Regions from separate parts of the Pseudomonas sp. 37 R 15 genome, predicted to be linked through region 1. Evidence: predicted binding sites of a transcription regulator. Region 1 holds the regulator's gene; each other region holds the start of a gene.
The links. The regulator sigma-54, encoded in region 1, starts transcription at its own class of promoters, with help from an activator protein. The targets are predictions, from matches to a motif close to ANTGGCATNNANNTTGCTNT.
Positions count from the first base shown of each region.

Region 2: the regulator sigma-54 is predicted to act here: its motif matches at 1,802-1,821, upstream of BFQ04_RS04845 (CmpA/NrtA family ABC transporter substrate-binding protein).
Region 3: the regulator sigma-54 is predicted to act here: its motif matches at 984-1,003, upstream of glnK (P-II family nitrogen regulator).

Region 1 covers NZ_CVTV01000049.1:80,536-83,741, reverse strand. The annotation lists gene lptA (lipopolysaccharide transport periplasmic protein LptA) at 1-66, shown strand, start outside; gene lptB (LPS export ABC transporter ATP-binding protein) at 66-791, shown strand; gene BFQ04_RS15780 (RNA polymerase factor sigma-54) at 976-2,469, shown strand; gene hpf (ribosome hibernation-promoting factor, HPF/YfiA family) at 2,545-2,850, shown strand; gene ptsN (PTS IIA-like nitrogen regulatory protein PtsN) at 2,860-3,206, shown strand, end outside.
Region 2 covers NZ_CVTV01000018.1:216,823-220,028, forward strand. The annotation lists gene BFQ04_RS04825 (transglycosylase SLT domain-containing protein) at 1-3, opposite strand, end outside; gene BFQ04_RS04830 (winged helix-turn-helix domain-containing protein) at 1-382, opposite strand, end outside; gene BFQ04_RS04835 (FliM/FliN family flagellar motor switch protein) at 543-764, opposite strand; partial or broken gene BFQ04_RS04840 (secretin N-terminal domain-containing protein) at 871-1,689, opposite strand; gene BFQ04_RS04845 (CmpA/NrtA family ABC transporter substrate-binding protein) at 1,949-3,175, shown strand; gene BFQ04_RS04850 (ANTAR domain-containing response regulator) at 3,186-3,206, shown strand, end outside.
Region 3 covers NZ_CVTV01000061.1:2,724-5,929, reverse strand. The annotation lists gene BFQ04_RS25785 (YifB family Mg chelatase-like AAA ATPase) at 1-246, opposite strand, end outside; gene BFQ04_RS25780 (accessory factor UbiK family protein) at 527-790, opposite strand; gene glnK (P-II family nitrogen regulator) at 1,211-1,549, shown strand; gene BFQ04_RS25770 (ammonium transporter) at 1,585-2,922, shown strand; gene BFQ04_RS25765 (secondary thiamine-phosphate synthase enzyme YjbQ) at 3,148-3,206, shown strand, end outside.

The sequences.
Region 1 (3,206 bases):
AACAAGGTCACCGCGCCGCGCCCACGTATCGACATGGTCATCCAGCCGAAGAAGAAGGCCGAGTAATGGCAACCCTGAAAGCCCAGCATCTGGCCAAGGCCTATAAAAGCCGCCAGGTGGTACGCGATGTGAGCCTGTCTATCGACAGCGGCCAGATCGTCGGCTTGCTCGGCCCCAACGGCGCCGGCAAGACCACCTGCTTCTATATGATCGTCGGGCTGGTCCAGGCGGACCAGGGACGCGTATTGATCGACGACCTGGACGTCAGCCACCAGCCCATGCACGGCCGTGCGCGCGCAGGTATCGGCTATCTTCCGCAGGAGGCGTCGATCTTCCGCAAACTGTCGGTAGCCGACAACATCATGGCGATCCTCGAGACCCGCAAGGAACTCGACCGCGACGGCCGCCGCAAGGAGCTGGAAAGCCTGCTGCAGGAATTCCACATCAACCACATTCGCGACAACCTCGGCATGAGCCTGTCCGGTGGTGAGCGTCGTCGTGTGGAGATCGCCCGCGCCCTGGCCACCGCGCCGAAATTCATCCTGTTGGACGAACCGTTTGCCGGTGTCGATCCGATCTCGGTGGGCGATATCAAGCAGATCATCCATCACCTGAAGGCCAAGGGCATTGGTGTGTTGATCACCGACCACAACGTGCGTGAAACCCTGGATATCTGCGAAACCGCTTACATCGTCAACGATGGGCAACTGATCGCCGAAGGTGATTCCGCGACGATCCTGGCCAACGAACTGGTGAAAGAAGTTTATCTGGGTCACGAGTTCCGCCTGTAGACACGGTGATATCGGGCCATTGGTGAGAGTGCGAGCGAGTCAATGAAAACCTCGGTTTTTTTATTGTTACCGCGCTCTAGGCAAAGGCCCTGATTTCAGGCATATAATTTGCTTATGTTTGGCGCTCGCGCGCCCTGTCGTGGATGGCGCATTGCGCCGGCGAATAAGGTGTTAAGCCCCTGCCATGAAACCATCGCTAGTCCTGAGAATGGGCCAGCAGCTGACGATGACACCGCAGCTGCAACAGGCCATCCGCCTGCTCCAATTGTCGACCCTGGACCTGCAACAGGAAATCCAGGAGGCCCTGGAGTCCAATCCGATGCTCGAACGCCAGGAAGAAGGCGACGACTTCGACAACACAGACCCTTTGGCCGACAACATCGAGCAAAAGCCCAATCCCGACGTACAGGAACCGTCCTATCAGGAAACCGCCCCGACGGTGGACAACCTCGAGGACGGCGAATGGAACGAACGCATTCCCAACGAGCTTCCCGTGGATACCGCCTGGGAAGACGTCTACCAGACCAGCGCCAGCAGCCTGCCCAGCAATGATGATGACGAATGGGACTTCACCACCCGTACGTCCGTCGGCGAGAGCCTGCAGAGTCACCTGCTGTGGCAACTGAACCTGGCGCCGATGTCCGACACCGATCGACTGATCGCCGTCACCCTGATCGATTGCATCAATAACCAGGGTTACCTGGACGAGACGCTGGAAGAAATTCTTGAGGCGTTCGACCCGGAGCTGGATATCGAGCTGGACGAGATCGAAGCCGTCCTGCACCGCATCCAGCAATTCGAGCCCGCCGGGATTGGCGCCCGTACGCTCAGCGAGTGCCTGTTGCTGCAACTGCGCCAACTGCCGGCCAAGACACCCTGGCTCGCTGAAGCCAAGCGCCTGGTCAGCGATTACATCGACCTGCTGGGCAGCCGCGATTACAGCCAGCTGATGCGTCGCATGAAGCTCAAGGAAGACGAACTGCGCCAGGTCATCGAACTGGTCCAGAGCCTCAACCCTCGCCCGGGCTCGCAGATCGAGTCCAGCGAAGCCGAGTATGTCGTGCCTGATGTGATCGTGCGCAAGGACAACGAGCGCTGGCTGGTGGAATTGAACCAGGAGTCGGTGCCACGCCTGCGGGTAAACCCGCAATACGCCGGTTTCGTGCGCCGCGCCGATACCAGCGCCGACAACACCTTCATGCGCAACCAGTTGCAGGAAGCGCGCTGGTTCATCAAGAGCCTGCAAAGCCGCAACGAAACCCTGATGAAAGTCGCCACCCAGATCGTCGAGCACCAGCGCGGCTTTCTGGAATATGGTGACGAAGCCATGAAACCGCTGGTACTGCATGACATCGCCGAGGCGGTCGGCATGCACGAATCGACGATTTCGCGGGTGACCACGCAAAAATTCATGCATACCCCACGGGGTATTTATGAGCTGAAATACTTTTTCTCCAGCCACGTAAGCACCTCCGAAGGCGGCGAATGCTCGTCCACGGCGATCCGCGCGATCATCAAAAAACTGGTTGCCGCGGAAAATCAGAAAAAGCCGTTGAGTGACAGCAAGATCGCTGGTTTACTGGAGGCACAAGGCATTCAGGTCGCCCGTCGAACCGTCGCCAAGTATCGCGAGTCCCTTGGGATCGCGCCTTCCAGCGAGCGTAAGCGTTTGATGTGACGGGCGGGGCACAGCGTTCCAGTGGCGGGTATTCCTACCCGCCGCTTTATGCACTGGCAACGAAGGAGAAGCTGTATGCAAGTCAACATCAGTGGACACCATGTAGAAGTCACCCCTCCAATGCGCGAATACGTCGAACAGAAGCTGAAGAAGCTTGAAGGACATTTCGACAAGATCACCAACGTGCAGGTCATCATGAAGGTCGATAAGCTTCAGCAGAAAATCGAAGCGACCCTGCAGATACCCGGTGGCGAAGTGGTTGCTAATGCCGAGCATGAAGACATGTATGCATCGATCGACTTGCTCACCGACAAGCTTGACCGCCAACTCAAAAAGCATAAGGAAAAGAATCTGCACCTGATGCAAGGTACAGGTCGTTAACCCTCCCCCATGATCCAACTTCAAACTATCCTGACCCCCGGCCGTTCCCTCGTGAACGTGCCGGGCGGCAGCAAGAAGAAAGCCCTCGAACAAATTGCCAACCTGATCAGCAGCCAAGTGCCTGAACTGGAAATGCAAGATGTCTTCGAGGCGTTGATCGCCCGTGAAAAACTCGGCTCGACCGGTTTTGGCAACGGCATCGCCATCCCCCACTGCCGCCTCAAAGGCTGCGAAACACCGGTCAGTGCTTTGCTGCACCTGGATCACCCTATCGATTTCGATGCCATCGACGGCGCCCCGGTCGACCTGCTGTTCGTTCTGCTGGTCCCACAAGCAGCCACCGATGCACACCTGGA
Region 2 (3,206 bases), on a different contig from region 1:
CATTGCTGATCTGTCCGCATGCCGCGCACATGTGCACGGCCCGCTTCGACTCAGCGTCTTTCACCTGCACGGGGCAGGTAAAACGATACCCCTTGCCATACACGGTCTTGATAAACCCTTTATCGGCGCTCAAGTGTTTGCGCAAAGCATAAATGCAACGGGTCAATGACTCATCGGCCACCTCGCCCCTGGGCCAGGCGAGCGCCAACAGGCGGTCCTTGGTCATCAACGAACCGCCGGAAACCAGCAACAAGCGCAGCACGCTGCCCTCTTTGGGCGGCAGTTGAATATCGGTTTGCCTGCCTGTCAGCCGACCATCGTCATGCAAGGTCCAATCAGCGAAAACGAGGGACGTTGTCGATTCTTCAATCACGACTGCCATAAGGCACCTGCACGTTCGACTGCTGACATTCAATCCATTCTTCCTGTAAGGGCCCACTTGCCCGATGCCATGACTATAAAAACCTGCCTCGCGTATCACGTTAGGAAAAACCCGATTCAATCAGCGTCTTTCAGCGTTTTGCTGTAAGACAATTCACGACTCAACCGGAATACGGTAGCCACTCCTGATACACCTCATGCAGCTCAACCCCCAACCGATCCTCCAACTGCACCAACTCACCCACCGCCATCAGTTGCCCATTGACCCGTACCTCCACGCAGTGGATGACCTCGGGCGCCAGAGGCAAGACTTTCCCCGGCGCAAACGCAGCCAGTCGCTTGCGGCTGATCAGTTGCTCCTGCAGCAGTATTTCCAGGTACATGGACTAACGCCTTTATTCAGGGAGAAAGCTCGCGGCCCGACCTGACGAACGCACGTTGCACACGTTCATATTGCGCGGCCGTCAATGGCGGCGGCCCGGCCGGGGGCTTCGATTCGTCACGACCCGCGTCCATACGCCATGACGAGATTTCGTTGACTTGCTTGGGCACATCCAATTCATCCACCAGTTTTTCGATCAGGCTGACCTGAGCAGGTTTGCCCTTGATCAGGAGGCTGTTGGTGTCCGGATAGGCGATCAACGTCAGGTTCTTGTCCGCCAGCGGGCCCTTCTGCTCACTGGCCAGCAGGCCTTGAATGACGGATGCCATGCCCGGCACCGTGACTTTGTTTGCGCCGCTCCCATGCTGCCGATCCTCGACGTGGGTATTGAACACCTGCACCACACCAAAGGCGTGCGCCCCCACACGCAGCTCACTGCGTTGCCGGTCCGTCAATTGCGCCAGCCGCAGCACCTGGCTGACATAGCTTGGCGGCCCGGACACGTAGAACGTACGCACCCCGCTGTCGCGCAAGGGATAGCGCGATTCATCCATGCCTGTTCGGCGCATGATGCCGCGCAGCCGGTTGACCGAAATGTACCGCAGCGCCACCGCAGAGGTTCTGGCTTCGCTCGCGTTGTAGAGATGCACCGCTTGCCCGTCGCTGTGCCAGATCAGACCTTCCTGCCGGGCCAGCGCTTCAAGGACCTGTTGCGGTGCGTCAAAATCAAATGTCCCGCTGACACGCCTGTGCGCCGCTTCCCGACTGACCACCACAGGCATCCCCAGCGGCACCGACAGCGCAGTGAAAAAACTGTCCAGGCTTTCATCCCTGGCCTGATACGGCTCACCCCGAACCACACAACTGACCAGCAACAGCGCCACCCACAGCAGCGTGCGACCGAGGCGGTGGCGGTTCGTCGTAATGGAGGCATCAGCATGCACCGTGGGTTTTTCCTGGGGAAGGTAGGACGCAAAAGAGCGGCCATACTGAAAGGCAGGCGAGGTTCAATCATGATGGAAAGCTGACGGCCGCCCCCGTGGCATGTGCCTTGCTAAGCACTCTCTATCAGGGCGCGCGCCAGCGGCGGCACGGGCCTACGGACAAAGGCGTCGTTTCCCTCTAATGGCCGGTATAGCCATCCGAGGGCGCGACGTTTTTTTTTGAGAGAAAAGGTAGGTGTTGATGAACGATTCGGTCGACAGCAGCCCGGTGAATCCGGCGCTGGCCTGGGTAAACGGCAGTGACGCCCCGGAAAAGAGCAGCCTGGACCTGGGTTTCATGGCCCTGACTGATTGCGCCTCGCTGGTGGTCGCCGCCACCCAGGGGTTTGCGCAACCCTACGGCCTCACACTGAACCTCAAGCGCCAATCGTCCTGGGCCAACCTGCGCGACAAACTGGTCAGCGGTGAGCTGGACGCCGCCCATAGCCTCTACGGCCTGATTTACGCCGTGCATCTGGGCATCGGTGGCGTTGCGCCGAGCCCGATGGCGGTGCTGATGGGGTTGAATCAGAACGGACAGAGCATCAACCTGTCCCGTGGGCTGCAACAGCAGGGCGTGGTCACTCCTGAGGCGCTGGATCGCCACGTGCACCAAAGCCGCACAAAACTCACCTTCGCCCAGACCTTTCCGACAGGCACCCACGCCATGTGGCTGTATTACTGGCTGGCGAGCCAAGGCATCCACCCGCTGCGGGATGTGGACAGCGTGGTGGTGCCCCCACCGCAAATGGTTGCGCACCTGCAAGCGGGGCGCATCGACGGCCTGTGTGTCGGCGAACCCTGGTGCGCCAGCGCCGTCAAGCAGAACCAGGGCTTCACCTTGGCGACCAGCCAGTCGATCTGGCCGAATCATCCGGAAAAAGTCCTCGGTTGTACCCAAGCTTTCGTCGACCAGTATCCCAATACGGCGCGCGTATTGGTGATGGCGATTCTCGAGGCCAGTCGCTTTATCGAAGCGAGCACGCAAAACCGTCGTTCCACCGCCCAACTGCTCAGCGCCCGCGAGTACCTCGACGCCCCCCTGGACTGTATCGAGCCACGGCTGCTGGGCCACTACGAAGATGGCCTGGGCAACCAGTGGCAGGACCCGCATGCGCTGCGGTTCTTCGCCGATGGCGCGGTCAACCTGCCTTACCTGTGCGACGGTATGTGGTTCATGACCCAGTTTCGTCGCTGGGGCCTGCTGCGCGAAGACCCGGACTATCTTGCCGTTGCCCGTCAGGTGCAACAACTGGATGTGTACCGTCAAGCCGCGAGCGCCGTCGGCGTCGCCACCAATGGCCAGGACATGCGCAGCAGCCAGTTGATCGACGGCAGGATCTGGGACGGCTCCGACCCCGCCGGCTATGCCCGCAGCTTCCGCCTGCACGCCATGGCGGATGACATCAGCCGCCAAGCGCTGCGCTAGGAGCACGACCATGCTGCGAATCCTTTTGATC
Region 3 (3,206 bases), on a different contig from region 1:
ATCAAAACGCCCGCCGTCCTTGGGCAGGTCGGCGGGCGCGAGGTTGAGCGTGATGCGCCGCGCCGGGTATTGCAGGGCCGAGTTGAGAATGGCGCTGCGTACGCGGTCTTTGCTTTCCTTTACTGCAGTTTCCGGCAGGCCCACCAGCGTCAGTGACGGCAACCCATTGGCCATGTGCACTTCGACAGTGACGGCGGGGGCTTCGACGCCGACCTGGGCGCGGCTGTGGACGATGGCGAGGGACATGCTCGATCCTTGAATGGGGGGCCGCTGCCTGCGGATTATTCAAGGGTAGACGAGGTGGGAACAAGGATGGCGGGGAGGTTTTACAGAACGTATCCAGGCAACGAAGTGAGGGAGGGGGCAAGCCCTGATGCTAAGGCTTTTTGTAGGAGCGAGCTTGCTCGCGAAAAACGTCAACGATAACGCGTGCTTCCTGAATGAACGCGGTGCCTATGAGTTTTTCGCGAGCAAGCTCGCTCCTACAGGGGGCGGCATCAGGGCTTGCCTCCCACACTCATCGGCTTTATTCAGCCGATGGGGGCGTCAGCCGCGCTTCCAGTTCCGCTACCTTCGCTTCCAGGCTCTCCAGCCGTGCACGGGTGCGGGCCAACACCACCATCTGGCTGTCGAATTCTTCACGGCTGACCAGATCAAGCTTGCTGAAGCCACTTTGCAGCAGGGCCTTGAACTGGCTTTCGATTTCGTTGCGGGGCAGCGGGGTGTCGCCGCTGAACAGGCGAGAGGCGTGGCCGCTCAGGGCGTCGAGGAAGTCTTTGGGCGCGAGCATGGGAAATATTCCGGAAAACAGTTGGCCGGCAGTGTATCACGCAGCGTCTATAGTCTTTTCATGGCCTGGCTCGCACGCTTTTCGCGCATGGGGATGGGCGGCCACGCACTGTTTTGATGCGCATCGCCGCTGCCGTAACGCCCCGCAGGTGGGCATAAGTGGACAACGGACTGATTTCAGTGATTTTTACGGAGCTGGCAAGGTTTCTGCTTAGACGATCATGACCCATGCACTGATGCAGTCGCTGTGACGAATGCAGTGCGCCGACGGATCAGGGGTACAGGTTTCGTCACCAGTGGTTCGCTGGCGTCGCCACGCTAATACGCAGGCGACGATGCGTTACAAAGCCAGGCACTGCGCTTAGACTTGAGACGGGTTTGTTTTCCTGGGGCAAGTCCACCAATTCGGGAGAGAGTTTTCATGAAGCTAGTCACTGCCATCATCAAGCCGTTCAAGTTGGACGACGTACGCGAGTCACTGTCCGAGATCGGCGTGCAGGGCATTACCGTCACTGAGGTCAAGGGCTTCGGTCGGCAGAAGGGTCATACCGAGCTGTATCGCGGTGCGGAATACGTGGTCGATTTCCTGCCGAAGGTGAAGATTGATGTCGCCATTGACGACAAGGATCTTGACCGGGTTATCGAGGCGATAACCAAGGCTGCCAACACCGGCAAGATCGGTGACGGCAAGATCTTCGTGGTCAATCTGGAACAGGCTATCCGCATCCGTACCGGCGAAACCGATACCGACGCAATCTAAGCCGCCAAACCCCAACGCCCCAGGAGAAAAACACTATGACTCTGCGTAAATTCGCAGGGCTCGGAGCCCTGTTGTCCATCGTAATGCCAAGCCTTGCCATGGCGGCGGACGAAGTGGCGGCTCCAGTCCTCAATTCCGGCGATACTGCCTGGATGCTGACCGCCACTGCACTGGTGCTGTTCATGACCATTCCTGGCCTGGCACTGTTTTACGGCGGCATGGTCCGCTCCAAGAATATTCTTTCGGTAATGATGCAGTGCTTTGCCATTACCGGCCTGATCAGCATCCTGTGGGTTGTCTACGGCTACAGCATTGCGTTCGATACCACCGGTATGGAACAGGGCGTCGTCAACTTCAACTCCTTCTTCGGCGGCATGGGCAAGGCATTCCTGGCGGGTGTCACCCCGGCCAGCATCACTGGGCCTGCGGCGCTGTTCCCGGAAGCGGTGTTCATCACCTTCCAGATGACGTTTGCCATCATCACTCCGGCGCTGATCGTCGGTGCATTCGCCGAGCGCATGAAGTTTTCCGCGATGCTGATCTTCATGGCCATCTGGTTCACCCTGGTCTATGCGCCGATCGCGCACATGGTCTGGAGCGGCAACGGCGGCCTGATGTGGGACTGGGGTGTGCTGGATTTCGCCGGTGGCACCGTGGTGCACATCAACGCTGGTGTGGCTGGCCTGGTGGCGTGCATCGTGCTCGGCAAGCGCAAAGGCTTCCCGACCACCCCGATGGCACCGCACAACCTGGGTTACACCTTGATCGGCGCGGCCATGCTGTGGATCGGCTGGTTCGGCTTCAACGCCGGTTCCGCTGCTGCCGCCAACGGCACGGCCGGTATGGCGATGCTGGTCACCCAGATCGCCACTGCTGCCGCTGCGCTGGGCTGGATGTTCGCCGAGTGGATCACCCACGGTAAGCCAAGCGCACTGGGTATCGCCTCGGGCGTAGTGGCCGGCCTGGTCGCAATCACGCCAGCTGCCGGCACCGTGGGGCCGATGGGGGCTCTGGTGATCGGCCTGGTCGCCGGTGTGATCTGTTTCTTCTGCGCAACCAGCCTCAAGCGCAAGCTGGGCTACGATGACTCCCTGGACGCATTTGGCGTACACGGTATCGGCGGTATCGTCGGTGCGATCCTCACCGGTGTGTTCGCAGCCCCGGCACTGGGCGGCTTCGGCACCGTGACTGACGTCGCTGCACAGGTCTGGATCCAGTGCAAAGGTGTCGGCTTCACTGTGATCTATACGGCGATTGTCACCTACGTCATTCTCAAGGTACTGGACATGGTCATGGGCCTGCGTGTCACTGAAGAGGAAGAGGCGGTCGGCCTCGACCTGGCGCAACACAACGAGCGCGGTTACAACTTGTAAATACACAAAAAAAAGATGCCCGGCTTGCCGGGCATTTTTTTGCCTGGCGTTTGTCTTTGACTATAAGTTGCATGGGTTTTTCATCGACTTTGTGATGGGATCCACACGGCACTTTCAAGGGTGCAAATGTCTTACAGGCATGTGGGCGTATTCGGCACTTTGTTTTTTTCCAGAGCGCGCTAGAATGCGCGCCGATGGGCGGAGAACTGTATGTGGTAACAGACCCTGATTACGCTGCGGGCCAAGCCCCGGGGCTTTCACCTGGTGACCGACGAGTTGCTTGC